Regions from separate parts of the Paraburkholderia sp. RCC_158 genome, predicted to be linked through region 1. Evidence: predicted binding sites of a transcription regulator. Region 1 holds the regulator's gene; each other region holds the start of a gene.
What was found. Region 1 encodes HrcA, which represses chaperone genes, less so after heat shock. Its sites were predicted from a motif close to TTAGCACTCNNNNNNNNNGAGTGCTAA; they were not measured.

Region 1 (7,203 bases):
ACTTCTTCCCATTCGCCCGGCTGCGGCGCGAGCTTGTCCAGCTCGGCAAGCTGCCATGCCAGACGCTCGCGTTCCAGTTGCAATTCGCGGTCGCGGGTTTGCGCGTGCTCGACCGCCTGCACCTTCTCGCGCCAGGCGCGCCACGCGCGCGTGACGCTCGCGGACAGCTCGGTCAGCCCTGCATGCGTGTCGAACAGCTCGCGCTGCGCGTCGGGCCGCATCAGCAATTGATGCGCGTGCTGGCCGTGAATATCCACCAGCATTTCGCCGACTTCGCGCAGTTGCGCGAGCGTCGCCGCTGTGCCGTTGATGAACGCGCGCGAGCGGCCGTTCGCATCCACCACGCGGCGCAGCATCACAGTGCCGCCGTGCTGGCCGTCCGCCGCGGCCGCGCTCAACGCCTGCTCGTCGAGCCACTGGTCCACTTGCGCGTGCGTGTCGAATTCGGCGGTGATGTCGGCGCGGGTCTCGCCGGTCCGCACGACGTTCGCGTCGGCGCGCGCACCCAGCGCGAGCGCCAGCGCGTCGATCAGGATCGACTTGCCGGCGCCGGTTTCGCCGGAGAAAACGGTAAAGCCGCTGTCGAATTCGAGGTCGAGCGCGGCGACGATGACGAAGTCGCGTATCGAGAGGTGGCGAAGCATGGAAGTCGTTTGTGCTTGTCGGTGAGCTTGGTATCGGGTTTTACGAACTGCGCGCTTGCGGTCCGGCGTCCGCGCCGGTCAGGGCTTGGGATCTTCCTCGTGCGACGGGTATTCGTTCCAGTGCAGCTTCTTGCGCAGCGTCGCGAAATAGCTGTAGCCGACTGGATGCAGCATCGGCACCGTATGACGCGAGCGGCGCACTTCGATTGAGTCGCCGAGTTCCAGCGACGTGAACGACTGCATGTCGAAATTGACGTTCACCTCGCGCCCCGAAACGATCTGGATGCTGACCTTCGAATCGTCCGGCAGCACGATGGGCCGGTTCGACAGCGCATGCGGCGCGATCGGCACGAGCACGATGCCCTGCAGTTGCGGATGCAGAATCGGCCCTTGCGACGACAGCGCGTACGCCGTCGAGCCGGTCGGCGTGGCGACGATCAGTCCGTCCGAACGCTGGTTGTACATGAAGCGCCCATCCACCGACACATGCAGCTCCGCCATGCCCGAAAAGCCGCTGCGATTCACCACGACGTCATTGAATGCGAGCGCGTGATAGATCGGATTGCCCTGGCGCATGATGCGCGCTTCGAGCAGCACGCGTTCCTCGCGCTCGAAGTTGCCCGCCAGCATTTGCGGCACGGTCACGCTCATGTCGGAGATCGGGATGTCGGTAATGAAGCCCAGCCGTCCGTGATTGATGCCGATGAGCGGCGTGCGGTACGGCGCCAGTTGCCGGCCGATGCCGAGCATCGTGCCGTCGCCGCCGAGCACGACAGCCACGTCGGCGCGCGCGCCGATTTCGGCCGGGCGCAGCGCCGGATAGTCGGTTACGCCGATTTCGGCCGCGGTGTCGGCTTCGAAAACGACTTCGAAGCCGCGCTTCGCGATGCACGTGGCGAGCGCGGTCAGCGGGTCGCGGATGCCCGGCGTATTGTTGCGCCCGACGAGCGCGACAGTCTTGAACTGGCTGGTTACTTGCATGCCGGCATTACACCATAGGTAGGGCCTGAAAAGAACGGGGCCGGGACGCGGCGGCCGGCCGTTCGCAGCGGGCCGTGAGCGCAGTGCGGGATTATCGTTAGAATGGTGAAGCCTTGATGACATGCGCGCCGCGCAAACCGCACCGGCGCGCGGCTGGCCGGACCGTCGGCAACGGGGCCGGCGGCACGCCCGACACAATGCGGCACGTTGTGCTGGAACGAGCGCAAGGCGCGGTCCCGGCGGGCGGCGGGAAATTCGCCGGTGATGGGCGCCGTCGGCGCTCGCGGTAGTCGCCTCATTGAGCTAAAATTTTTCGTCATGCTAGATCCTCGCGCACAAACCCTCCTGAAAACGCTGATCGAGCGCTACATTGCCGAAGGTCAGCCGGTCGGCTCGCGCACGTTGTCGCGCTATTCGGGCCTGGAGTTGAGCCCGGCAACCATCCGCAACGTCATGTCGGATCTCGAGGATCTCGGGCTCGTCATCAGTCCGCATACTTCGGCGGGACGCATTCCTACGCCGCGCGGCTACCGGCTGTTCGTCGACACCATGCTCACGGTCGAATCCGCCGCGGACGAAGAAGCCGTCACCCGCACGGTCAAGACTACGCTGCAGGCAGGCGAGCCGCAGAAAATCGTCGCGGCCGCGGCGAGCGTGCTCTCGAATCTGTCGCAGTTCGCCGGTGTCGTGCTGACGCCGCGGCGCAGTCACGTGTTCAAGCAGATCGAGTTCATGCGGCTGTCGGACAAGCGCATTCTGCTCATCATCGTGACGCCCGAAGGCGACGTGCAAAACCGCATGATGGCGACCCAGCGCGACTTTTCGCCGTCCGAGCTCGTGGAGGCTTCGAACTACATCAACGCGCACTTCGCCGGCCTGTCTTTCGACGAAGTGCGCCGCCGCCTGCGCGAAGAAATCGACCAGTTGCGCGGCGACATGACCACGCTCATGCACGCGGCCGTCACGGCGAGCACGGACGAATCCGACACCGGCGAGACCGTGCTGATTTCGGGCGAGCGCAATCTGCTCGAAGTAGCCGATCTTTCCTCGGACATGGCGCGCCTGCGCAAGCTGTTCGATGTGTTCGACCAAAAGACCAGTCTCCTTCAGTTGCTGGATGTGTCGAGTCATGCGGCCGGCGTGCAGATCTTCATAGGTGGCGAGTCCAACCTCGTGCCTATCGAGGAAATGAGCGTCGTCACCGCGCCCTACGAGGTGAACGGCAAGATCGTCGGCACGCTCGGCGTGATCGGCCCGACGCGGATGGCGTACAACCGCGTCATCCCGATTGTGGACATCACGGCAAGACTGCTTTCGCTCACGCTAAGTCAGCAGTAAGTCAGCAGTAGCGGTCAACGCCGCGGCGGTCGATGCGGCACATCATGCGCGAGCGCGCGCCGCTTGCCAATTAGCCGAACGGCCAGGGGCGCCTGGGGCGCGCGGCCACGAAGGCCGCCGCCATAGGGCGCACCGCTATAATGAATCTCACCTGTTCAACCCTCCGCTCACTGCGGTTATCCGGCTATAGCCTATGCGCTTCGACCTCGAGCGGCCTTCGCAGAACGCCACGTCGCACCGTGTTGCCGTGCTGCTGATTAACCTCGGCACGCCCGACGCGCCAACTCCGCGGGCGGTTCGCCGCTATCTCGCGCAGTTCCTGTCCGACCCTCGCGTGGTCGAGATTCCGGCGCTGCTGTGGCAGATCATTCTGCGGTTGCTGATCCTGCCGTTCAGAGGCCGCGCGTCCGCGAAGAAATATGCGGCCGTCTGGATGCCCGAAGGCTCGCCGCTGCGCGTCTATACGGAAAAGCAGGTGGAAGCGTTGCGCCATCTGCTGCAGTTGAACGACTACACGGTGCTCGTCGAATACGCGATGCGTTACGGCACGCCGGGCATTCCGGCGATGCTGAATCAGCTCAAGCTCGCGGGCGCCGAGCGGGTGCTGCTCGTGCCGATGTATCCGCAGTATTCGTCGTCGACCACGGCGACCGCTTTCGACGACGCCTTCTCCGCGATGAAGCGCATGCGCAATCAGCCGGAGATCCGCACGGTGCGTCAATACGCCGATCATCCGGCATATATCGCGGCGCTCGCGGCGCAGGTGCGTCACTACTGGCATCTTCATGGCCAGCCGGATTTCGCGGCGGGCGACAAACTCGTGTTGAGCTTTCATGGCGTGCCCAAACGCACGCTGGATCTCGGCGATCCGTATCACGAGCAGTGTCAGACAACCGGCGCGTTGCTGATGCAGGCGCTTGGCCTGACGTCGGTGGAATGCCGCATCACCTTCCAGTCGCGCTTCGGCAAGGCCGAGTGGCTGCAGCCCTACACGGCGCCCACGTTGAAGGAACTCGGCGCGGCAGGCGTGCGGCGTGCTGATGTGTTTTGTCCGGGCTTCACGGCCGACTGCCTGGAGACGATCGAAGAAATCGGCATGGAAGTGCGCGACGAATTCCTGCATGCGGGCGGCAAGGAATTTCACCGCATTCCGTGTGTGAACGCGTCGCAGGCATGGATCGCCGCGCTCGGCGAAATCGTCGCGCAGAATCTGCAAGGCTGGCCGGTGCAGGCAGTACCCGTGCCGCATAACACAGCGGCTTGACGAGACTTCATGAACTACAGGATTTCAACCGAACCGGGCGCGAAACTGCGCATCGACAAATGGCTTTGGGCGGCGCGCTTCTTCAAGACGCGTTCGCTCGCGGCGGATGCTGTCGAGAAAGGCCGCGTGCGCATCGGCGGGGCCAATGTGAAGCCCGCCAAGGACGTGCGGGTCGGCGACCTGGTCGAGATCGAGATCGAGCGCTTCGTGTGGCAGGTGCAGGTGCTGGGCGTGTGCGAGGTGCGCGGTCCGGCGACCGTCGCGCAGACGCTCTACGCCGAGACCGACGAAAGCCGCGAAAAACGCAAGGCCGAGCAGGAGCGCCGCAAAACTTATCGCGAGCCGGCCGAGGCATTGCATGGCCGCCCGACCAAGCGCGACCGCCGCACTATCGACAGATTTTCAGGTGGGGATTGAACAGCTGTTCCATGGTCGCGTTCACGCCGCCGTATTCGGTGGTGTGGTCGTTGACCGCCCCGGACATACAGATGGTCGTGGTGCCCGCAACGAGTACCAGTGCGACCACCGAGATTGCAAAGGTCAGTTTCACGGTACCCCCTTATGGGATGTTGCAGCAAAGAAACGAGCTAGCCGGGTGGAAATTGCAAGAGGGCGGAAAGGATTACGTCAGATTAGGGTTAACGAGGTTTTTCCGCTGCGTTACTGGAGCATAGGTCACTTGCTGTTCGCGCTCAATCTGAATCTGATTGCGCCGCGCTAATGGTTGTAACCGCGCGTTTCCGCCAGCGGCGCCCGCTCTGAAAATTTCGGCCGAGGCGCTTGAAATGGGCGCTTGCGGCCCCACCTGCCGTTCCGATACGCGGTGGCGCGTTCGAATGTTTGTCGCGATTTTGCAACGCACAAAAGTCGCGGCGCATTCATGCGTTGCCGCCGCCGTTGGCTTTTAAATCTTTAACGACTTTTAGCGACATGGAAAACACGCAAGAGAACCCGACGAGCCAGAATCCCACGCCCGCGGACGAAACCGAGCGCCCGGCCGCCGAGGCGGCCACTCCCGAGCAGGAAGCCGCGGCGAGCGTCGCCACGGACAGGCCGGCAGCCACGGGTGCCGAAGCTGCGTTGGCTGAAGCGCAGGCCAAGATCGCCGAGTTGCAGGAGAGCTTCCTGCGGGCCAAGGCCGAGACCGAGAACGTGCGTCGCCGCGCGCAGGAAGACGTCGCGAAGGCGCATAAATTTGCCATCGAGAGCTTCGCCGAGCATCTGCTGCCGGTGATCGACAGCCTGGAAGCTGCCGTCGCCCATTCTTCCGACGACCTCGCGAAAGTGCGCGAAGGCGTCGAACTCACGCTGCGCCAGCTCACGGGCGCGCTGGAGAAGGGCCGCGTCGTCGCGCTGAATCCGGTCGGCGAGAAGTTCGACCCGCATCGCCATCAGGCCATTTCGATGGTGCCGGCGGATCAGGAGCCGAACACGGTGGTCGCCGTGCTGCAAAAGGGCTTCGTGATCGCCGACCGCGTGCTGCGTCCGGCGCTCGTGACGGTGGCCGCGCCGAAGTAAGCGCCCGTCGCAGGCAGTTCGCCAGGTCCACGTAGACACTAGGTAACCCGATCATGGCCAACAGTCCCGTCGACGCAACCGCGTTTTCGGTCTTCGACATGAAGGAGCTGAGCGCCGAATCGTTCGACGCGGGCCTCGCCGAAGCAGGCGACGAACTCGCGGTGGTGTTCTTCTGGGGCCTCGACTGCTTCAATTGCGAGATCGCGAAGAAGGCGATGCTGGCGCAACCTGAGGCGATCCGGGCGCTCGGTCTGCGGTGGTTTCACAGCAATGTCTACGAGCACCGCGAGCTCGGGCGGCGCTTCATGCTTCACGGCGTGCCTACGTGGTTCTTTTTTCATCGCGGCAAACGGCTTGGCCGCGCAACCGGCTGGCACGGTCTTGGGCAGTTCCAGGCCGCTGTCGCCGCGGCGCGGCAGAAGATTCAGGCGGTTTCTGGCCAAACGCCGGGTGAAACGCCGGTCGATTGAAAAAAATTAAAGACCGCATCGCAAAAGAGGTCTTGAAAACGATGCGGACGCACTTATGTTCAGTGCAGTGTGAATTCAGGGCGGATCGCCTTGCCGCCAAACGGCAAACAGGGCGCTTCCCGCAGCGATCAAAGTCAGGAGATTAGTAAAAATGGGCAAAATCATCGGTATCGACCTCGGCACGACCAACTCGTGCGTGGCGATCATGGAAGGCAATTCGGTCAAGGTGATCGAGAACTCGGAAGGTGCGCGCACCACGCCGTCGATCATCGCGTATATGGAAGACGGCGAGATTCTCGTCGGCGCGCCTGCCAAGCGTCAGTCGGTCACGAACCCGAAGAACACGCTGTACGCGGTGAAGCGCCTGATCGGCCGCCGCTTCGAAGAGAAGGAAGTTCAGAAAGACATCGGCCTGATGCCGTACAAGATCATGAAGGCCGAGAACGGCGACGCATGGGTCGAAGTGCGCGATCAGAAGCTCGCTCCGCCGCAGATCTCCGCGGAAGTGCTGCGCAAGATGAAGAAGACCGCTGAAGACTACCTCGGCGAGCCGGTCACCGAAGCAGTGATCACGGTTCCCGCGTACTTCAACGACAGCCAGCGTCAGGCAACCAAAGATGCGGGGCGCATCGCCGGTCTGGAAGTCAAGCGCATCATCAACGAACCGACCGCAGCCGCGCTCGCGTTCGGTCTCGACAAGAACGAGAAGGGCGACCGCAAGATCGCCGTGTATGACCTGGGCGGCGGTACGTTCGACGTGTCGATCATCGAAATCGCGGACGTCGACGGTGAGAAGCAGTTCGAAGTGCTGTCCACGAACGGCGACACGTTCCTCGGCGGTGAAGACTTCGACCAGCGCATCATCGACTACATCATCGGCGAGTTCAAGAAAGAGCAAGGCGTCGATCTGTCGAAAGACGTGCTCGCGCTGCAGCGCCTGAAGGAATCGGCTGAAAAGGCCAAGATCGAGCTGTCGTCGAGCCAGCAG
Region 2 (7,203 bases), on a different contig from region 1:
TGTGACCGGCCAGCCGTCCACCGGCCAAACTATCAAGCTTGCCGCCACGGGCTCTGTGGGGTTGCTCGCGCCAATCATCTTCGGCAGGAGCACATCGAGCGGCAATTCCGGCTCGGGTTCGGGCTCAGACAGTTCGTCTCCCGATAAGGTGACGATTAGCGCGTCGAATGCCGCGCTGCGCATGCCGCAAAGCCAGCTCGAACTCGTGCTGGTGCTCGACAACACCGGGTCGATGGCGGACTACGCGAGCAGTAGCAAATCGCAGGGCACGAAGATCCAGGGGCTACGCACTGCCGCGACCGATCTGGTGAACGACATCCTCGGCGTTCAGGGCAACAATTCCTACATCGGACTGGTGCCCTTTACCACGATGGTGAACCTCGGCGGTTCGCTGCTATCGAGCGGCAGCTGGATCTCGCCGACGTTTGCGTACAACCCTAAGAACGTCTACATGACGCCTCAAACGGGCATCACAGGATCGGGATGGGGCGGCTGTCCCGTCGAGCCGCGCGACGCGGGCCTGAATCTCTACCCGAAAGCCTATGCGCCCAAGGACGCTCCGGGCTTTACGCCGTTTTACTACAACGTGCCCAAAGCGGGATTCACGGTCACGACCTACAAGAGCACCAGCAGCGGCAGTAGTGACAATTGCGTCGTGCAAAGTAGCAAAACTGTCGCCGGCGTTCCGCTGACATTGCAGAGCAACGGTTCCGCGACGACCTGCCGCATCGGCAGTGGTACCGGCATCGTGGCGGCGTGGGGCCAGGCGAGCCAAACGAATCCGGGGACGAAGTTCTACGACCAGAACGGCAACGTCAACGGCTCAGGCAGTCCCTGTTCGATTGCTCCGGTTAAATTCCTCAGCAAGGACGCAACCACGCTGAAGACCGCCATCGGCAACATGCAGGCGGCAGGCTCCACGATGATCCCGACTGGGTTGCTATGGGGCTGGCGCATGTTGTCATCGACCTGGTCGAACAGCGTGTCGAATGGCAATGGCTGGGCGTCGACAGACAGCACGTTGCCGCGTGTAGAGACCACTCAGGGCTTGCAGCGCGTCGCCATTGTGCTGACCGACGGCGAAAACGATCCGGGCAGCGCAAACGGGATCATGCCCGCGCCGTCGTTCAACGGTTTGACGGGTGTGGGAAGCAGCGCGTTGAAAGCGCCGACTGTAACGCGCACCGACGGCTCGTCTCTTTCGAACGGATCGACTACCTCGGTGACCGACATCAACGCTTTTCAGCTTGCCGTTTGCAACGCGATGAAGGACGACGGCATCATCATCTATGCGATCACGTTCGGCAGCGACGCATCCAGTTCGGTCGCACAGACAACGATGCGAAACTGCGCGTCGCCAGGCAACTACTTTCACGCGCCGACCAATGCGACGCTCGATGCGATCTTCCAGCAGATCGCGGGCAACCTCGGTGTGCTGCGTCTCACGCAGTGACCGTGAGTCGAGTTGATGCACAGCCTCATGGGAGGATGATTCGAGTCTGTGGTCTCTGGGAAGGATGCCGCTGCGGGCCGCGTCTGGCGCAATTGTCGAGCCAGGCAGCGACAGGAGCAATTCACGGCTTCCGCGGGATTTTTTACTTCCATCGTTCTTTATATAGACGCCTCGGGTTTGCCAAGGACTTGTTGCGTCGTCGAACAGATACAGGCTGCAGTTTTATATTTTGCCCGTGTAGATCGACGCCCGCCGGCCCCATGGAATCCGCTGATTCAATCCTCATTTTTGCCACGGACTGTCTTGTCCGGAGGACGATGCAGGTTTGATGAGTCCCAGTCTTACCTGTTTGCCATTGCAACATCACGTTGCGCAACCTTGAACGATAGAGTTGAGAATCAGAACGACGTGGTACGGTGGCAGGTCAAGTCACCGCGACGGGGGGGGGGGTAGCTAGCGCTGTATGAGCGACCGTGGGCCAACGGAGCCCATATAGTTCGGGCAATCTTGTTTGCCATCGCAACGACTACGACATGGAGCGGACGGCGCATACTTACTTGCACAGCTCATGAACTTGGGTCTTTGACATGTTCCATGACGGAGCGGGCACCGTGAATCACAAGAGTACGCAGATATCGGTCTCCTCTCTTGCTGATACCAAGCAGGCGGACCTTGCCACCAGTTCCTAACTTCGCGGGGGCACGCCCAAGCCACACGCGAATTCCGCCCGGAACGGAGGGCGTTGGGGTCGCTCATGCAGGCGGCAGCGGCAGTAACAGAGAGGAATCCCGCGCCCAGGATGTCTGCGATTGTCGTGCAGGCCGGGTTCTCACGTAACCATGCACGTAGTCGCTGTTCGATGACAGCAATCTGTTTGTCGATATCGACTAGGCGCTGCCATTGCTCTCAAAGAGAATCTATCGATATCCGTCGCAGGCGTGAATCGAGGTGCAGCAGGACGTCTGGCACGGCCCGGTTCATTGCCGCACGCCCAACGCTCGTTACTTCTGCGTACTGCCCCAGCAAACCGCTCAGGCAGTTGGACTGGGAGCGTCGGAATGTAACAAGCTGCTGCCACATTCGAGGCAACGCAAGAACGGCCTGCTGGCTTGAGTCTTAACCGGCACGGCCCTTACGCCCGGGTGTTTTGCCGGTGTCCAGATGGCACGCGTCTCGGCTACGTCATTCTTGTTCCCTGTGACGAACGCCTTGACCAGCCTGACAGGCGTCAACTTGACCTCGTGCCCGAGCTCAACAAGACGACGCGCCCCGTGCTGTGAACCTCCGCAAGCCTCCATCCCGACAAAGGCATCGTTCGCGATTAAAAGTGCTCCAGGAACTCGGTGCGACGAGCTGTCTGTACGATTCGCCGGTGCGTGCATCTCAATCTCGCGGATGCGAAACTTGCCGTAGATCGCTGTCTTGCGTCAACCGAGGCGATAGTCAACACGGAGGACGTGGCATCGGCGAAGCGACACATGCTTGCACTAGCGGAGATTCGCTTCCTTGCGACGGCATCTGCAGCGAGCGGATCAGGGCTATTTCCCGCCGGACGAATGACCGTTAAGGATGAGACTGAAGGACCGTTCTGGGGTCGAGATCAGTCCGGAAGCTCAGATTCCGCGCTCAACTCGCCCGTTAACTTGAACGTGAAACGGCTGCGTCCGTCTCGGGAGACGCCGGGCCGCTAGACCTGCGCGCCCGGCATATCCGCGGCGCAGCGTAACTTGCCGGAATTCGCCATCGGCTTCGATCAGCTACTTCTGACGGCGAGCTGCTTGCTGGCTAAGCTCCTGAAGGTCGGCGTTAAGGGTATTTACCGACCTTGTGTGGGTTTCCTGGGACATCGAATCTGGCGGGTCGGACATAAAGGTTGCCGCGTCAGATTGCGGCGATTCGTGACCGTAAGCCTTTGTATGACAAGGGTAATTTGTCCTGCTGAGCACACTCGCGGTTCAAGCTGAAGTAAACCGGGTTCAAAGTTGGACGAACCTCGCCAACGATCCCTCCCTTCTTGAATTTGTCACCACCTGTCCATATAATTAGCACTCGTCGCACGAGAGTGCTAACAACTTCGCCGGTTGGCTCGGCCAGCCGGGTTTTCCAAGCGTTCTTCAGTCTCAATCAAGAGAGGAGTATGTATGAACCTTCGTCCTTTGCATGATCGCGTGATCGTCAAGCGTCTGGATCAAGAAACCAAGACCGCGTCGGGCATCGTGATCCCCGAAGCCGCAGCAGAAAAGCCGGATCAGGGCGAAATCCTGGCCGTCGGCCCGGGCAAGCGTGACGATAAGGGCGCGCAAATCGCCCTCGACGTGAAGGTTGGCGACCGCGTTCTGTTCGGCAAGTACGCAGGCCAGACCGTCAAGGTCGACGGCAACGAACTGCTGGTCATGCGCGAAGAAGACATCATGGCCGTGGTGAACAAGTAAGCGCAAAGCGCTACTTACACGGTTATATCCAGAGAATTCAAGGAGTTAGAAGATGGCAGCTAAAGACGTCGTATTCGGTGATTCCGCCCGTGCCAAGATGGTCGAAGGCGTGAACATCCTCGCGAATGCTGTGAAGGTCACGCTGGGTCCGAAGGGCCGCAACGTTGTCCTGGAACGCAGCTTCGGCGGCCCGACGGTCACCAAGGACGGTGTGTCGGTCGCAAAAGAGATCGAACTGAAAGACAAGCTCCAGAACATGGGCGCGCAAATGGTCAAGGAAGTGGCTTCCAAGACCAGCGACAACGCAGGTGACGGCACCACGACCGCAACGGTCCTGGCTCAGTCGATCGTCCGCGAAGGCATGAAGTACGTTGCATCGGGCATGAACCCGATGGACCTGAAGCGCGGTATTGACAAGGCTGTTACGGCTGCAATCGAAGAACTGCGCAAGATCAGCAAGCCGTGCACGACCAACAAGGAAATCGCTCAAGTTGGCGCGATTTCGGCAAACAGCGACTCGTCGATCGGCGACCGCATTGCTGAAGCAATGGACAAGGTCGGCAAGGAAGGCGTGATCACCGTCGAAGACGGCAAGTCGCTGCAAGACGAGTTGGACGTCGTCGAAGGTATGCAATTCGACCGCGGCTACCTGTCGCCGTACTTCATCAACAACCCGGACAAGCAAGTTGCCGTGCTCGAGAACCCGTTCGTGCTGCTGCACGACAAGAAGGTCTCGAACATCCGTGATCTGCTGCCGGTTCTGGAACAGGTCGCCAAGGCTGGCCGTCCGCTGCTGATCATTGCGGAAGACGTCGAAGGCGAAGCACTGGCAACGCTGGTGGTGAACAACATCCGCGGCATTCTGAAGACGGTTGCTGTGAAGGCTCCGGGCTTCGGCGATCGCCGTAAGGCCATGCTGGAAGACATCGCGATCCTGACCGGCGGCCAGGTCATCGCTGAAGAAACCGGCCTGACGCTCGAAAAGGCAACGCTGGCAGAACTGGGCCAGGCGAAGCGTATCGAAGTGGGCAAGGAAAACACGACGATCATCGACGGCGCTGGCGAAGGTGCGAACATCGAAGCGCGCGTCAAGCAAGTGCGCAAGCAGATCGAAGAAGCAACGTCGGACTACGACCGTGAAAAGCTGCAAGAGCGCGTTGCCAAGCTGGCAGGCGGCGTTGCAGTGATCAAGGTCGGCGCTGCGACCGAAGTCGAAATGAAGGAAAAGAAGGCACGTGTCGAAGACGCACTGCACGCAACGCGCGCAGCTGTGGAAGAAGGCATCGTTGCTGGCGGCGGCGTTGCGCTGATCCGCGCACGTACCGCGATCGCCGGCCTGAAGGGCGCTAACCCCGATCAGGACGCAGGTATCAAGATCGTTCTGCGCGCAATGGAAGAGCCGCTGCGCCAGATCGTCACGAACGGCGGCGAAGAAGCCAGCGTCGTGGTGGCTGCAGTTGCTGCTGGCCAGGGCAACTACGGCTACAACGCAGCGACCGGCGAGTATGTCGACCTGGTCGACGCCGGTGTCGTGGACCCGACGAAGGTCACGCGCACGGCACTGCAAAACGCAGCATCGGTAGCAGGTCTCCTGCTGACGACCGACGCAGCGGTTTGCGAACTGCCGAAGGAAGACTCACCGATGCCTGGCGGCATGCCTGGCGGCATGGGCGGCATGGGCATGGACATGTAATTTCGTGTCCGCTCCCCGGTTGGGCCCTGGTCTACAGGCTCAGTCGGGAGCACATGCGAAAGCGCACCGCGAGGTGCGCCTTGCCAAAGAAAAACCCGCATTTCTGCGGGTTTTTCTTTGGTATGGAGCTTTGCTGGACTTGGTTGCCGGTTACCCCTGATCAGCCTCCGAGTTGACGCGCTCAACCGACAGGCTAAGACGGCGGTTCGACTGCTTTGCAGGCCACGGCGTCGAGGATCGGAGGCTGAACCGGTTCAGACAGTTTTCGTCGACAAAGTTTGCGTGGGTTACCGCTTCGGTTCAATTGCGGTACGGCTCAGAACCCTGGCGATGAGCGTGACCACACTGCGAACAGTCGTGTCGACTGTTGGCAGAAGTGCAGCCGCCATGGGGGACCGGCAAATCGGAGGTTCCGGAGATAGGAAAAGGTAACAAAAAGGCCACCCTCGAAGGTGCAGCCTTTGACCAATATCGATCGGAGACCAAACCCTGGAAATCTATTCAGCGCGGAACACGAGGATACCGACGTTCACGATCGTGCTTACGGCCCCGATGTGTCATGTAACCACCATAGACTAGGATCGGCGCCAGCAGCAGAAGGACGAACAATCCTAGGTTCATTGTCGGTCTCCGTTCAGGGAATTCATGCCGACGGGAAGGTTACCACGACTATCGGCACCGCTACACTTGGAACCTCGCGAGTGGACCACGTCTGTGTGGCATGAGAGACGCCTGCCGCATCTGCCAACGACACGATCGTAAGCAAGTGGCACAGCCGCCAACTGCTTGCGCTGAGCTTGAGTCCGGTCGGGTTCAAACGGCCATTGAAAAACTATTGGTTGTTGTGCCGCGCGGCGCTTTCGCGCCTCGCGCGGAGTCAAGTGCGAAGTTCCCGTCAACTTCAACGTTGACGCGAACCTGCGCCTCGTCAAGCAGTACCTTGTTGGTTGAAGTTGCTTCACTTCGACGAGTCGCTGGAGCAGCGGTAACGGCTTTTGAAGGGCTGCATCAGACCGCGATCTCAGGTAAGCAGGTGGCAGATTCGAGAGGACCATGCTGGATGGAGGCTCTATCAAAGGTCGACGATTCGCACCAGGCCCCGGCCGTCGCTCGCTGTCCAGACCCCCGCAAGTTGCGCGAGCCGGTGAGCATCGCGTCGTATTCCTCTCCGCACGACAACTGGTGGAGACCAACTGCATTGTCGCCACCTCCCGACGTATTAGAGCGGCGATGCCCGTTCGCCTATGCAGCGAGGGCGAGAAAGTGCTCGCGCAAGTATCCGAAGATGCCGGCGACGCTTTCGCTCGGCGTCAGGGTAGCAGTATCGATAGCGAGCTCCGGATCCAGCGGCGTTTCATACGGCGCCGAAATGCCGGTGAACGCGGGAATCTCGCCGGCCAGCGCCTTCGCGTACAGCCCTTTCGGATCGCGGCCTGCGCAAGTGGCGACCGATGCGGACAAGTACGTCTCGATGAAACTGCCGGCGCCGATGATGTCGCGAGCCATGGCCCGGTCGGCGTGCATCGGCGAAATAAGCGCTGCAACAACGATGAGGCCCGCGTCGTTCATCAGTTGCGCGACATGCGCGACGCGGCGGATGTTTTCGTGGCGGTCGCGCTGGTCGA
Region 3 (7,203 bases), on a different contig from region 1:
TTTCATCAGATCGCCGCGCACGACCGCGCCGACACCTTCCGGCGTGCCCGTGAAGATGAGATCGCCGGGTTGCAGCGCGAAGAGCGTCGACAGATAAGCGATAGTTTCGCCCACCGACCAGATGAGCTGCGACACGTCCGAACGCTGCTTGTCCTCACCGTTGACGGACAACCAGATCGCGCCTTCTCCGACGTGGCCGACCGTAGAAACCGGATGGATCGGCCCGAGCGGCGCCGAGTGATCGAAGCCCTTTGCGGTATCCCACGGACGCCCGAGCTTCTTCGCCTCGGCCTGCAGATCGCGGCGCGTCATATCGAGGCCGAGCGCGTAGCCGTAGACGTGATCCAGCGCGCGGTCGGCCGGAATGTCCTTGCCGCCTTTGCCGATGGCCGCGACCAGTTCCATTTCGAAGTGCACGTTTTTCGACTGCGACGGATACGGGAATTCGCCCGTCTCGCCCGGCGGCACATACAGAACGGCATCCGCGGGCTTGGCGAAGAAAAACGGCGGTTCGCGATCCGGATCGTGTCCCATCTCACGGGCATGCGCCTCGTAATTGCGGCCGACGCAGTAAATGCGACGCACAGGGAACTGCTCGCTAGACCCGACAACCGGCACTGCAACTACCGGTGCCGGTGCAAATACGTAACTCATCCGGTTCTCCGTTGTTTGATAGACACGAGCCGCGGCGCGGCGATAGACAGACAAACAGACAGCCAGTTTAACGCGCGGCAACAGGCGGCGCGCGTCAGTCCGGCAGCCGTTCGCGACAGCGCCGCGCCATTGCCACGCCGTTGCCAGGATCTCGCCGCAGCGCCATAGATGCGATACTCACACCAGACAACGTCCCTTGAATACCGTGGCGGCCGGCTCAAAATCGGCGCGCCAGCAAGTCCATTGCCCTCATGACAGACTCCGCCGACACCGCCAACCCGTTCCCGTGCGCCCGCTTCATCAAGGAGATCGGCCGCGGGCCGAACGGCGCCCGCGCGCTCACCGCCGACGACACCCGCGCGCTCTACACCGCCATGCTCGACGGCCGCGTCGGCGAACTCGAGCTCGGCGCGATCCTGCTCGCCTACCGCGTGAAAGGCGAAACCGCCGACGAACTCGCCGCGATGCTCGCCGGCGCTCATGCGTCGTTCGAGCCGGTTCATCTGCCGCCGGGCGAGTTCAGCCCGGTGTCGATCCCGAGCTACAACGGCGCGCGCAAGCAGCCGAATCTCGTGCCGCTCCTCGCACTGCTGCTCGCGCGCGAGGGCGTGCCGGTTCTCGTGCACGGCGTCACCGACGATCCCGGCCGCGTGACGAGCGCCGAAATTTTCACGCATCTGCGGATTCCGCACGCAAGCTCGCACGACGATATCGAAGACGGCCTCGCCGAGCGGCGCGTGGCCTTTGCGTCCATCGATGTTCTCGCGCCGAAGCTCGCGCATCTGCTCGCGCTGCGTCGGCGCATGGGCGTGCGCAACTCGACGCACACGCTGGTGAAAATTCTCCAGCCGTTCGCGCCCGCCGGACTGCGGCTCGTGAACTACACGCATCCGCCGTATCGGGACAGCCTGACGGAACTCTTCAGCGCGCATCCCGAGGCGGCGCAGGGCGGCGCGCTGCTCGCGCGCGGCACCGAAGGCGAAGCAGTGGCCGACACGCGGCGTCAGGTGCAGATCGACTGGCTGCACGACGGCATCCGCGAGACGCGCGTGCCGCATGAGCGCTCGTCGCGCGACGCGCCGGAGGTCGAATTACCCGAAGCGCGCGACGCCGCGACGACCGCGGCGTGGATCAGCGCCGTGCTGCGCGGCGAGGCGCCGGTGCCCGGCGCGATCGAGCGGCAAGTCGAACTGATCGTGGATGTCGCCAGAACGCCGTCGTAAGCTCACTCGATTGCGCAGCGCGTTGCCTGCCACGCAATGAGGCGCCACTGGCCCTCTTCCTGCGTGTGGATCGCCGTGTAGGCAATGGGGAAAAGCAGCGCGCCGTTATTCGCTTCCATCTCGATCAGCGCGCGGCCCGTCACGACGCAGGTTTCCCGCCCGACCGGCAGCACGTCCTGCGTCTGCACTTCGATCTGTCGGTAGCGGCGGCGTCCGCCCGTAATGCCGTCGATGAACTGCTGCTTCGTTTCGCGCTTGCCGTTCGTGTGGACGTAGCTCAGGTTGTCGGCGAGCAGCGCGTCGAGCGACTGCCCGTCGCCGTCGACCATTGCGCGAAAGCGTTCCCGCTCCAGCCCGCGAATCGCCTCGATTGTCTTTGCCGCCATTGCTCAGCCCCTTGTACCGGTGAGCCGTAGCGGCCACGGTCAGAAGTTATATTGCAGATATAGCTGGTGGAAATTTATACCAGGATTCGGCTCTTTGATACCGCCGTTCGACACATGCTGGAAGCGGTAGCCGGCCTGGTACTGCTGACGGCCGCCGAATTGCACGCCGACGCCGGCCATATCGGCGAACTGGAACGCCGTGGAAAGCGTGAAGGTCGAAGAGATTCTCGGGCTCGTGAGGAGCCGCACGCCCGCGCCGGCCTCGACGAAAGGCCGGATCGTTCCCGATCCTTTGATGAAGCGAATGATAGGCGTCACACCGATTTCGCCGATGTTCTCGTGCACATTGCCTTCGTTCGTATGCCACCAGGCCACGTGCGCCTCGCCGATCAGCGCGAAATGCCAGTCGCCGATCTGCCACCACGTGAGATTCGGGTCCCACACAAAGCCGAGATCCAGCTTCTTGACATGGTGATCGCCGAGGCCGCCGGCGACCTGGATGCCGAACTGATCCGCTGCGGCGACGCCTGAAAGGCCAAACAGCAGGGCCGCGCAGACGCTTTTTAGAGCCAGTCCACGCACGACATTCTTTTTGTTGTTCATCTGACACCCGAGCTCAACAGGTTGAACGATCTGTAACAGTCTTGCTTATTCTAAAGAGAATCCGAAGTCGGCGGATCATCTTAAGAAACTTAAATTTTCGCAATTACTGACGTTAAAAAGTGAAAAAATCGGTCGAAAGTGATAAATGAAGGCGCTTTGTCAGGTAATTAATACGTCTCTGCATTGCGCTTTGAAGGGGCGTATCATGGCTATTGAATCTTTGATGTCGATAGGAATTTACGGAACTTGGAAGCCCCTACGGCCTCTAAGTATTAGCACTCGGAAAACGAGAGTGCTAACATCCAACGCTGGAGTCGTTACCTGAACAAGCTTTTGCCTGATTCCAAAGGAGTTTTCCACGTGAGCCATGCATTGACCCTTCCGAGTACTCTGAGCCCGTCGTCGGCTAAGGCCGCTCCGGCAGGTGCGCTGGCGCTCTCGCATTCCTCCCTGCTGCCCGGTCAACTGGGCAACATCGACGCCTACATCCAGGCCGTAAATCGGATTCCGATGCTGACGCCGGCAGAAGAACGCCAGTTCGCCACAGAATTCCGCGAGCACGACAACCTCGAGGCCGCGCGCCGGCTCGTGCTGTCGCACCTGCGGCTGGTCGTTTCGATCGCGCGCAACTATCTCGGCTACGGGCTGCCGCACGCCGACCTGATCCAGGAAGGCAACATCGGCCTGATGAAGGCCGTGAAGCGCTTCGATCCCGAACAGAACGTGCGTCTGGTGTCGTACGCGATGCACTGGATCAAGGCCGAGATCCACGAATACATTCTGCGCAACTGGCGCATGGTGAAGGTCGCCACGACCAAGGCGCAGCGCAAGCTGTTCTTCAATCTGCGCAGCCACAAGCAGGGCCTGGGCTCGTTCACGCCGGACGAGATCGAAGGTCTCGCCAAGGAACTGAACGTCAAGCGCGAAGAAGTAGCCGAAATGGAAACGCGCCTGTCGGGCGGTGACATCGCGCTGGAAGGCCAGGTTGAAGACGGCGAAGAGTCGTACGCGCCCATTGCGTATCTCGCCGACTCGCACAGCGAGCCGACCGCCGTGCTGGCCTCGCGTCAGCGCGACAAGCTGCAGAGCGACGGTATCGCGACGGCACTGGAGGCACTCGATGCCCGCAGCCGCCGCATCATCGAAGCCCGCTGGCTGAAGGTGCAGGACGATGGTTCGGGCGGCTCGACGCTGCACGAACTGGCGGACGAGTTCGGCGTGTCGGCGGAACGCATTCGCCAGATCGAAGCCAGCGCGATGAAGAAGATGCGCGGCGCGCTGACCGAGTACGCGTAACGTTCATTTCGAATAACCGCTGTAAGTGAAAAACCCTGCCGTCTCACGACGGCAGGGTTTTTTTATACGCGCTGTGATCTCTCAGCGCGAAGTGAGCGGCGGCAGCCTGGCTGCCGCCGTCATCCAATCACGCTGGCAAAGGCGCCGCGCCGCCGCTCGCCGGCATGCGGGTCGCCAGCGTTTCGGCGTAACGCCGCGCAGCATCGCCGACGACGATATGGAACGTGTCCGCCGACACCCACGCGGTATCGAGCGTGGCGAGACGCTGACGATCCACCGCCGACGGATCGCGCACGACGATACGCAGACGCGTCGCCGCGACGGCATCGAGCGACACCACATTGCCCGCGCCGCCAAACACCGCGAGCCAGCGCAACGGATCGGGATCGAGCGGACCGTTCGCCGCGCCAGTTGCAACGGCCACGCCTGCAGCCGCAGCCGAAGCAGCCGGCTTTGCCGCAACCGCGTCACCGCCGCCCTGCCCGATCACCGTGCGAATTTCATCCGCGATGATGTCCGCTTCCGGTCCGATGATTACCTGCACGTTCGTCGCGCCGCGCTTGAGCACGCCGCGCGCGCCGATCGTCTTCAGTTCGCTCTCGGAGACCTTGTTCGAATCGACGACGGACAGACGCAGACGCGTCGTGCACGCATCCACCACCGACAGATTCGCCGCACCGCCCAACGCCGCGATATAGCGCTGCGCACGCGGCACGGCCGCGCCGGCAGCCGGCGAAACGAAGCCGCCAGCCGTGAACGATTCGACCTGCTCGTCGGCAGCGGCCGGTTCGCGGCCCGGCGTCGCCATGTTGAACTTGCGGATGAAGAAGCGGAACAGCCCGTAGTACACCACCGAATACGCGATGCCAACCGGAATCGCCAGCCAGCCCTTGGTGGACAGACCGTAGTTCAGCACGTAGTCGATGGCGCCCGCGGAGAACGTGAAGCCGAGGTGAATGCCGAGCGCCGAGCAGATCGCGAGCGCGAGACCCGTCAGCAACGCGTGGATCACGTACAGCACCGGCGCGAGGAACATGAAGCTGAATTCGATCGGCTCGGTCACGCCCGTGAGGAACGACGTGAGCGCCATCGAGAACAGCAAGCCGCCCACCACCGCACGGCGCTCCTTCGGTGCTTCATGGAACATCGCGAGACACGCGGCCGGCAGGCCGAACATCATCACCGGGAAGAAGCCCGTCATGAACGTTCCGGCAGTCGGGTCGCCCGCGAAGAAGCGATGCAGGTCGCCCGTCACCGCCGCGCCGCCCGGCGGCGTGAAGCTGCCGAACACGAACCACGTCAGCGAATTGAGGATGTGATGCAAACCCGTCACGAGCAGCAGCCGGTTCAGCACGCCGAACACGAATGCGCCGAACGCGCCCGCCGTGGTCAGCCAATGGCCGGCCGTATCGATCACGCCCTGCACCGGCTGCCACACGTAGCCGAACACAATGCCGAGCGCGAGACAGACCACGCCCGTGACAATCGGCACGAAGCGTTTCCCTCCGAAGAACGCGAGGTAATCCGGCAGCTTGATGTCCTTGTACCGGTTGTACAGCAGTCCCGCGACGACGCCCGCCACGATCCCCGACAACACGCCCATGTTGAGCTTGTCGTTGATGTCCTTCATCACCGCGACTTCGATCAGGTAACCGATCGCGCCCGCGAGACCCGCGACGCCGTTGTTGTCCTTCGCAAAACCAACGGCCACGCCGATCGCAAACAGCAGCGGCAGGTTATCGAAGATCGCGCCGCCGGCGTCGGCGATCATCTTGATGTTGAACACATCGGGCTGGCCGAGGCGCAGCAGCAGGCCGGCAACCGGCAGCACCGCGATAGGCAGCATCAGCGCGCGTCCCAGGCGCTGTATCTTCAGAAACGGATTCCCATCCATTGATTACCTCCAATCCTTGTCTCGTTGTCGACGGACGTCGTTGAGTTATGTAGCGATGCAAGCCGTGCGGAGTTCAGTCCAACGGCCAGGTTTCGCGGCTGACTGCTCTTACCGCCTGCGCCGATTCGAGCGCCAGTGCATCCTGGGCGCGCTGGCGGCACAGTTGATAATCGAGGTTGCGCACACGCGCCTTGATGCCCGGCACCGACACCGGATCCACCGAAAGCTCGGTCACGCCGAGGCCGACAAGCAGCGGCATCGCAAGCGGATCGCCCGCAAGCGCGCCGCACACGCCGACCCATTTGCCATGCTTGTTCGCGCCCTGCACCGTGGCCGCGATCAGACGCAGCACAGCCGGATGCAGACCGTCGGCCTGCGCGGCCAGATCGGCCTGACAGCGGTCCATCGCGAGCGTGTATTGCGTGAGGTCGTTGGTGCCGATCGACAGGAAGTCCGCGTGTTGCGCGAGCTGATCCGCGAGCAGCGCCGCCGACGGCACTTCGACCATCACGCCCACTTCGATCGGCTCGGTGCGGCCAAGCTCGCGAGCGAACTCGTCGATACGTTTGCGGATGCGGATCAGTTCGCCGACGTCGGTCACCATCGGCAGAAGAATGCGCACGGCGCCGAACGGCTTGACCGCGAGCAGGCCGCGCAACTGATCGTCGAGCAGGTCGGGGCGCACCTGCGCGAGGCGAATGCCGCGCAAGCCGAGCGCCGGGTTCGGCTCCGGCGGCAGCGTGAGGTAATCCACTTCCTTGTCGGCGCCCACGTCGAGCGTGCGGATGATCGCGGTTCGCCCGCCGAGTGCATCGGCAATGCCCTGATAACTCTGCCGATGCTCGTCCGTGGTCGGCGCGGCGGCGCGGTGAATGAACAGCAGCTCGGTGCGCAACAGGCCAACCGAGTCGGCGCCGTTTTCCACAGCCGTCTTTGCGTCGTCGAGCGTGGCGATGTTCGCGGCCACTTCGATCGCGCGGCCATCCGCGGTGACTGCCGCTTGCTGCGACATGCGGCGGTTCGCTTCGCGCACACCCGCGAGGCGACTGCGCTCAAGGCGCGCGCGCTCGACATCGAGCTCAGTCGGCGCAAACTCGAGACGGCCGTTCGTCGCGTTCACCACGACCTGCGCGCCCTCAGGAATCGC
Region 4 (7,203 bases), on a different contig from region 1:
CCATTCCGGGCACGCTGCTCGCCGTGCTTTTTATCGGCGTGATCAGCAACGGCTTTCAACTCGACAATGTATCGAGCTATTGGGTCAACGGAGTGGAAGGCGTGTTGATTCTGTTCGTCGTCGCCACCACTGCTCTGGTCCGCCGCCGTCATGCGGGGAGTCACGCCCATGATTGAAACCATCGGACGCTTTCAGCGCTTCGCGCTAGTCGGCGCATTGATCGCCGTGATCGTTTTCTTTGCGGTTTTTGCGCCCGGTTTTGCGCGGGCCGGCAATCTCGCCGACGTTCTGCTCAACAACTTCGCATTGCTCGCTATCGCCTCGCTTGGCATGACGCTCGCATTGTCCCTGGGTGCGATCGATCTGTCGCTCGGCACGTCTATCGACGTCGCCAGTCTCGCGTTCGTGCTGTTGAGCGCACATCATGTGGGCGTGTTGCCGGCGGCATTCGGCGGTCTCGCCGCCGCATTCGTAATTGGCGCGTTCAACGGCGTGCTGATCGGCAGACTCGGCATCGCACCGTTTCTCGCGACGCTCGGCACGTTGTTCATCGGACAAACCGTGCAACAACTCGCGACCGATGGCGGACAGCCCGTGTATCTGTTGAATATGGCGTTGCCGCCGCTATTCAGTGCGCTCGCGCATGGCGCCGTAGCCGGCCTCCCGGTGCCGTTATGGATCGTCGCTGCATTGGCGCTTATCGTACACGTCACGCTTTCGCGCTCCGCGTTCGGCAGGGCGATCACGGCGCTTGGCGCGCAACCTGGCGTTGCGCGCTATTCGGGGCTGCCGGTGGCGACGATCACGGCAGTGACTTTTATCGCCAGCGCGTTGATTTATGGCGTCGTGGGACTGCTGCTTTCGTCCACCGTCAAAGCGTACGTTCCGCAGGCCGGCAACGGTTATCTGCTCAATGCGATCGGTGCGACGTTTATCGGCACCACGTTGTCGCCGACGCGCCGTCCTGGCGTCGTCGGCACCTTGCTTGGCGTGCTGCTGCTCAGTCTGGTCGCAAACGGACTCTTGCTGATCGGCTGGAATTTCTACTGGCAACAAGTGGCGACCGGCGCATTGATCTTCGCCGTGCTGGCCGTCAGCTTCGCTCAGCGCCGCGCCCGTTATGCGTGAGATTCCGCGCCACGTCCCACGCTAAACGTAAATGCCAACGCGCCGACCAGCAGCACACCCTTGATGAAATCCTGCATGTAGTACGGCGCGTTGAGCATCGTCAAGCCGTTCAACAACACACCGACGAACACCGCGCCGACGACCGTGCCGAACACGTTCGGCCGCTTGGCGCCCCACACCGCGTATCCGACGAGCGATGCCGCGACGGCATCGAGCAGCATCGAATGGCCCGCGCTGACATCGCCACGGCCGACACGCGCGGCAATCAGCACGCCGCCCAGCGAAGCAATCGCGCCCGACACGACATACGCGGCGATCCGGTAGCGCGCAGTCGGTGCGCCAGCCAGACGCGCCGCCGTCTCGTTGCCGCCGATTGCGTAAATGACGCGGCCCCAGCGCGTGCATTCCATCAGCACGCAAGCCACCACCGTCAACACGGCAAGCACGATCACCGGCAGCGGCACGACGTCGAATAGACGCAGACGTCCGAGCGCCAGGAACGCATCGGGGAATACGCCGGTCGTTTCCGTGCCGTCGGGCAGGATAGTACCCGTGGCGAGCGAACGGCCACCTGTGGGTATCAATTGCAAGCCGGCCAGCAGAAACAGCGTGCCGAGCGTGGCAAGCTGATCCGGCACGCGCAGGCGCGTAATCAGCAGGCCGTTGAAGAGACCCGCCAGCACGCCGATGACAAGGCACGCGGCGACTGCCGCGAGCGTATTGCCGTGCCAGACGATCAACACATAGCTTGCCGCCATCTGCGCCGATGCGGCCACGCTGCCCACCGACAGATCGAAACCGCCCGCCGCAAGCGTCACGGTCACGCCGATTCCGAGCAGCGCCACAATCGACACCGACTGCAAAATGCTGAACAGGTTGTCGATATTCAGAAACGCCGGCTGGTTGAGCGCAAAGACGACGATCAGTAGCGCGAGCACGAGGAGCATACCGGTTCGTTCGAGGTGGCCTCGCAGGCTGCGCAATGCGCCGCCTTTGCGTGCGACCGGGGTTCGTGCCGCATGAGCGTTTTGATCGACGGCCTCGGATGCAATCGAAGAGCTGGTTTTCATGAGTGAGCGTGGAGATTGAGGTCGGAATGGGCGGCAGGCTCGAGCGTGGCCCGATCGAAACGGACGACGCGATCGGCGATCTCGAGCGCCTCTTCGAGATCGCTGACGAAAACGAGCGTGGCGCGTTGGCCGGCGTGACGCCGCAACGTATCGACGATATCGGCGCGTGCGCCCGCATCGACGCCCTGAAACGGTTCGTCGAGCAGCAGCAAACGCGCGGGCTGCGCATGCCAGCGCGCGAGCACGACTTTCTGCTGATTGCCGCCTGATAGACGCGTGAGCCGGTCATCCGGACCCGTGCAGCGAATCCCGAAGTTGTCGATTGCGTCGGCTGCGGCGCGCTGTTCGCGGCCGCGCTTGACCACGCCCCGCCTGAACCAGCGCGTGAGAAACGGAAAGCTGAGCGTGCCCGCGATCGACGCGAACGGTACGCTGTCCGGAAACAGCGACGTACGCCAACGGTCTTCGCCCGCGAGGAAGACACCGGCGCGGATTGCGTCGGCAGGTGAGCGCGGACGCCACGGCTTGCCGTCGAGCGTCATCGTGCCGGACGCTGTGCGGATCGCGCCGAAAATGGCCCGTGCAAAACGCGACTTGCCCCCGCCGACCGGCCCGGCGATCGCGACGATTTCGCCTTGCTGCACGTCCAGATCGAAGGGGACGCTGCCGGGCGTCAATTGCAGATCGCGTACGCTGAAGCAGGGCTTCTGAGCGGAGAGAGCAGCATGAGTGGAGACGGCCGCGTTGCGATCGCTGCGCAGTTTGCGGCCGATCATCGTTTCCACTGCGGCGTTGAAATCGATCGGCGCGCGTAAGTCGGAGACGATGCGGCCGTCGCGCACAATTGTCACGCGCTGCGCAATACGACGCAGGTCGCCGAGCCGATGCGATACCAGCAGAATCGCAACACCTTCATCGCGCAAGCGCTCGAGCAACGCAAAGAGACGCTCGGCCTCCGGCTCGGAAAGACTGGCCGTGGGTTCATCGAGGATCAGCAGCGCCGGTCGCGTAGCCAAAGCACGCGCCAGCGTCACGAGCTGCTGCGCGGCGAGCGACAGCGACGCCAAGGGCGCAGCCAGATCGGCGTCCAGCCCTACCCGCGCGGCCAACGGCGCCGCGTCGCGAATGCGCGCTGCCGGCGGCGCGCGCCACGGCGAGGCCGGATCGCACAGGCGGTCGAGCAACAGGTTGTCCGCTATGGAAAGCGTCGGCACCACCGCATCCGCAATGGACTGGTGGACGGTCGCAATGCCGAGCTGTTTCGCGTGATGCGGCGACGCGGGCTGGAACGGCTCGCCACGCAAGCTCAGATTGCCGCCGTCCGGGCGATAAACGCCACTCAAGATTTTGACGAGTGTGGATTTGCCCGCGCCGTTGGCGCCCATCAGCGCGACGACTTCACCGGCGCTGATCGAGAAGTCGACGGAATCGAGCGCCAGCGTGGGGCCGAAGCGTTTCGAGACGGCGGCGACGGTCAGAATGGGAACGGCCATCGAAGAGCGCGCAGCGTAACTGCGCTCGTAGCGAATGACCGACCATCGTAGCTAGCGGATATCAGCCGGCCAACGAAGCGTTGCTCATATCGATAGTGTGACCGCTTTCTCTTCCCGGGCCCGATATCGGCCCGGAGACCGAACGGCAAGCAACGGGCGACTAGCCTCCACCCAAATGCCAAACGCGCATAACCTTCGATGAATCGCTTATTGGAGCAACGCGCGCTCTTCTTTCTATACTCGATTCCGGTCAGCACTGACCAACGACGAGTGCCAAAACTCACACGCGGATATCGAACCATGAGCCTACGTCCTTTGCATGACCGCCTGATCGTCAAGCGTCTCGACCAGGAAACCAAAACCGCTTCGGGCATCGTGATCCCAGAAAGCGCTGCCGAAAAACCCGATCAGGGCGAAGTTATCGCCATTGGTCCGGGCAAGCGCGATAGCGACGGCAAGCGCGTCGAACCTGACCTCAAGGTCGGCGAGCGCGTGCTGTTCGGCAAATATGCGGGACAGTCGGTGAAAGTCGACGGCAACGAACTGCTCGTGCTGCGCGAAGAAGATGTCGTGGCAGTGGTCACTCAATAACGAACGGAGCGTCAAATCATGGCAGCAAAAGAAATCATTTTCAGCGACGTCGCCCGCTCGAAACTCGTCGAAGGCGTCAACATTCTGGCCAATGCGGTCAAGGTCACGCTCGGTCCGAAGGGCCGCAATGTGGTGCTCGAACGCAGCTTCGGTTCGCCCATCGTGACCAAGGACGGCGTCTCGGTCGCCAAGGAAATCGAATTGCCGGACCGCGTGCAGAACATCGGCGCGCAGCTCGTGAAGGAAGTCGCCTCGCGCACCAGCGACGCCGCCGGCGACGGCACCACCACCGCGACCGTGCTCGCGCAAGCCATCGTCCGTGAAGGACAGAAGTATGTGGCGGCGGGCCTCAATCCGCTGGACCTGAAGCGCGGCATCGACAAGGCCGTGATCGCCGCGATCGACGAGCTCAAGAAGATCAGCAGGCCGACCACGACCAGCAAGGAAATCGCTCAGGTCGCGACGATCTCGGCCAACGGCGAAGAGTCGATCGGCCAGCGGATTGCCGAAGCGATCGACCGCGTCGGCAAGGAAGGCGTGATCACCGTGGAAGACGGCAAGTCGCTCGACGATGAGCTGGACGTGGTGGAAGGTCTGCAATTCGATCGTGGCTACCTGTCGCCGTATTTCATCAACGATCAGGACAAACAGGTGGCCGTGCTCGATAACCCGTTCGTGCTGCTGCACGACAAGAAGGTATCGAACATTCGCGATCTGCTGCCGGTTCTGGAACAGGTCGCGAAAGCCGGCCGCCCGCTTCTGATCATCGCGGAAGATGTCGAAGGCGAAGCGCTGGCTACGCTCGTGGTCAACAACATTCGCGGCATTCTAAAGACCGTCGCGGTCAAGGCTCCGGGCTTCGGCGATCGCCGCAAGGCGCTGCTCGAAGACATCGCGATTCTGACCGGCGGCCAGGTGATCGCCGAAGAAACGGGACTGTCGCTAGAGAAGGCGACGCTCGCGGAACTCGGTCAGGCCAAGCGGATCGAGGTCGGCAAGGAAAACACCACCGTCATCGACGGCGCGGGCGACAGCAAGAACATCGAAGCACGCGTGAAGCAGATTCGCACGCAGATCGAGGAAGCCAGTTCGGACTACGATCGCGAGAAACTGCAGGAACGGGTCGCGAAACTGGCGGGCGGCGTGGCGGTCATCAAGGTGGGCGGCGCGACCGAGATCGAGGTCAAGGAAAAGAAAGACCGTGTCGACGACGCGCTGCATGCAACGCGTGCCGCTGTCGAGGAAGGCATCGTGCCGGGCGGCGGCGTCGCGCTGATTCGCGTGAAGCAGGCTATCAGTGCGCTCAAGGGCGTGAATGCCGATCAGGATGCGGGCATCAAGATCGTGCTGCGCGCACTCGAAGAACCGCTGCGGCAGATCGTGACGAATGCCGGCGAAGAGGCCAGCGTGGTCGTCGCGAAAGTGGCGGAAGGCACGGGCAATTTCGGCTACAACGCACAGACCGGCGAGTATGGCGACCTGGTGGAATCGGGCGTGCTCGATCCGACCAAGGTGACGCGCACGGCGCTGCAAAACGCGGCATCGGTCGCGGGTCTGCTGCTCACCACCGACGCGACCGTCCATGAAGCACCGAAAGATGCGCCGGCAGCGGGACAGCCGGGCGGTCCCGGCGCGGGCGGGCCGGGACTCGATTTCTAAGTACCCGTACCGTCTGCCGCAAGGCATCGCGCGCTTGCACTGCGCGCGGTTAAACGCAAGGGACACGGGCCCGTATTCGCTTTGTCGCGAGCCGGCCTGTGTCTGTTCTACCTCTCCCCCGCTCTCGCCCACGGCCCGCAGCCGATGCGCAAACTCATCGCATCAACGCACCGCCACGCCGTGTTGTTCATCGCGCACCGTACCGCTTTCGGTTTCCGTTTCTGTTGCCGCATCGATACGCGTGGCGTGAGCCCGCCGTTCCCGCAACAACATGCGAGACGCAATCCATTGCAGCGCGGAGCACAAAAGCAGATACACGATCCCGACGAATACGAAAATCTGCGCGGGATAAATCATCAGACGGCTGTTGACCTGATTGGCGAGAAACGTGAATTCCGGCACGCCGACGATATACGCGAGCGACGTGTCCTTGACGAGCGACACCCACTGATTCACGAATGACGGCAGCATGATGCGCACCGCCTGCGGCAGCACCACGTAACGTAACGCCTGCCAGCGCGTGAGCCCGAGCGACAGCGCCGCCTGCTGCTGGCCCGCGCCGACCGACACGATCCCCGCATGCACCGCATGCGATAGATACGCGCCGCCGATCAGCGACAGCGCGCAGACCACCGCGACCAGACCCGGCACGTCGATATGCAGCAGCATCGGCATCAGGAAGAAGGTCCAGAAGATCAGCATCAGCACCGGAATTGCGCGGAAAAACGCGACGATTCCGAGCAGCAGCAGACGTGCGCCGCCGCGTGTCAGCGCGAGCGCCACGCCGCCCGCCAGTCCCACGACGGCGGACAGCAACGCCGACACCACCGAGAGCACGACCGTCAGCGCCGCGCCGCCCAGCGGCCCGTTGGGAAACGCACCGAGCAGCAGATAGCGCAGCGTCGGCAGCCACTCGAGGGCGGTCATGCTCGCCCCCGTTGCAGCGCGCGTACGCCCGTGTGCTGCCAGATCACGAGAGCCATTTCGATCAGCGCGATGGTGCCGACATACAGCACGGTTGCCGTGCCGAACGCCTGAAAAGTCCGGAAGCTTTCCGTGTCGACCTGGCGGGACGCATACGACAACTCGGCGACGCCGATCGCCATCGTCAGCGACGAGTTCTTCACGATATTCATGTATTGCCCCGCGAGCGGCGGCGTGGCGATCCGCACCGCTTGCGGCAGCACCACGTGCCGCAAGGTCGCGTAACGCGTCATGCCCAATGCCGCGCTCGCCTGATATTGCGCGATGCCCACGCCGCG

Region 2: a site for HrcA is predicted at 3,496-3,522, ahead of groES (co-chaperone GroES). Genes of this name have one in related genera too.
Region 3: a site for HrcA is predicted at 3,139-3,165, ahead of rpoH (RNA polymerase sigma factor RpoH). Genes of this name have one in related genera too.
Region 4: a site for HrcA is predicted at 3,942-3,968, ahead of AB6809_RS10360 (co-chaperone GroES). Genes of this name have one in related genera too.

What each region holds. Positions count from the first base shown of each region.
Region 1 is NZ_JBFUPM010000014.1:49,689-56,891, forward strand. Features, by position in the region: gene recN (DNA repair protein RecN) at 1-644, opposite strand, end outside; gene AB6809_RS24290 (NAD kinase) at 723-1,625, opposite strand; gene hrcA (heat-inducible transcriptional repressor HrcA) at 1,944-2,963, shown strand; gene hemH (ferrochelatase) at 3,157-4,227, shown strand; gene AB6809_RS24305 (RNA-binding S4 domain-containing protein) at 4,237-4,644, shown strand; gene AB6809_RS24310 (hypothetical protein) at 4,616-4,777, opposite strand; gene grpE (nucleotide exchange factor GrpE) at 5,158-5,745, shown strand; gene AB6809_RS24320 (thioredoxin family protein) at 5,799-6,215, shown strand; gene dnaK (molecular chaperone DnaK) at 6,367-7,203, shown strand, end outside.
Region 2 is NZ_JBFUPM010000012.1:63,050-70,252, forward strand. Features, by position in the region: gene AB6809_RS22390 (VWA domain-containing protein) at 1-1,453, shown strand, start outside; partial or broken gene AB6809_RS22395 (IS110 family transposase) at 1,852-2,804, opposite strand; gene groES (co-chaperone GroES) at 3,595-3,885, shown strand; gene groL (chaperonin GroEL) at 3,938-5,578, shown strand; gene cysC (adenylyl-sulfate kinase) at 6,821-7,203, opposite strand, start outside.
Region 3 is NZ_JBFUPM010000013.1:164,106-171,308, reverse strand. Features, by position in the region: gene AB6809_RS23890 (fumarylacetoacetate hydrolase family protein) at 1-654, opposite strand, end outside; gene ybiB (DNA-binding protein YbiB) at 906-1,877, shown strand; gene AB6809_RS23880 (nuclear transport factor 2 family protein) at 1,880-2,263, opposite strand; gene AB6809_RS23875 (acyloxyacyl hydrolase) at 2,303-2,866, opposite strand; gene rpoH (RNA polymerase sigma factor RpoH) at 3,227-4,162, shown strand; gene nagE (N-acetylglucosamine-specific PTS transporter subunit IIBC) at 4,290-6,056, opposite strand; gene ptsP (phosphoenolpyruvate--protein phosphotransferase) at 6,130-7,203, opposite strand, start outside.
Region 4 is NZ_JBFUPM010000004.1:204,228-211,430, forward strand. Features, by position in the region: gene AB6809_RS10340 (ABC transporter permease) at 1-176, shown strand, start outside; gene AB6809_RS10345 (ABC transporter permease) at 169-1,128, shown strand; gene AB6809_RS10350 (ABC transporter permease) at 1,119-2,198, opposite strand; gene AB6809_RS10355 (sugar ABC transporter ATP-binding protein) at 2,195-3,691, opposite strand; gene AB6809_RS10360 (co-chaperone GroES) at 3,992-4,282, shown strand; gene groL (chaperonin GroEL) at 4,301-5,941, shown strand; gene AB6809_RS10370 (amino acid ABC transporter permease) at 6,104-6,868, opposite strand; gene AB6809_RS10375 (amino acid ABC transporter permease) at 6,865-7,203, opposite strand, start outside.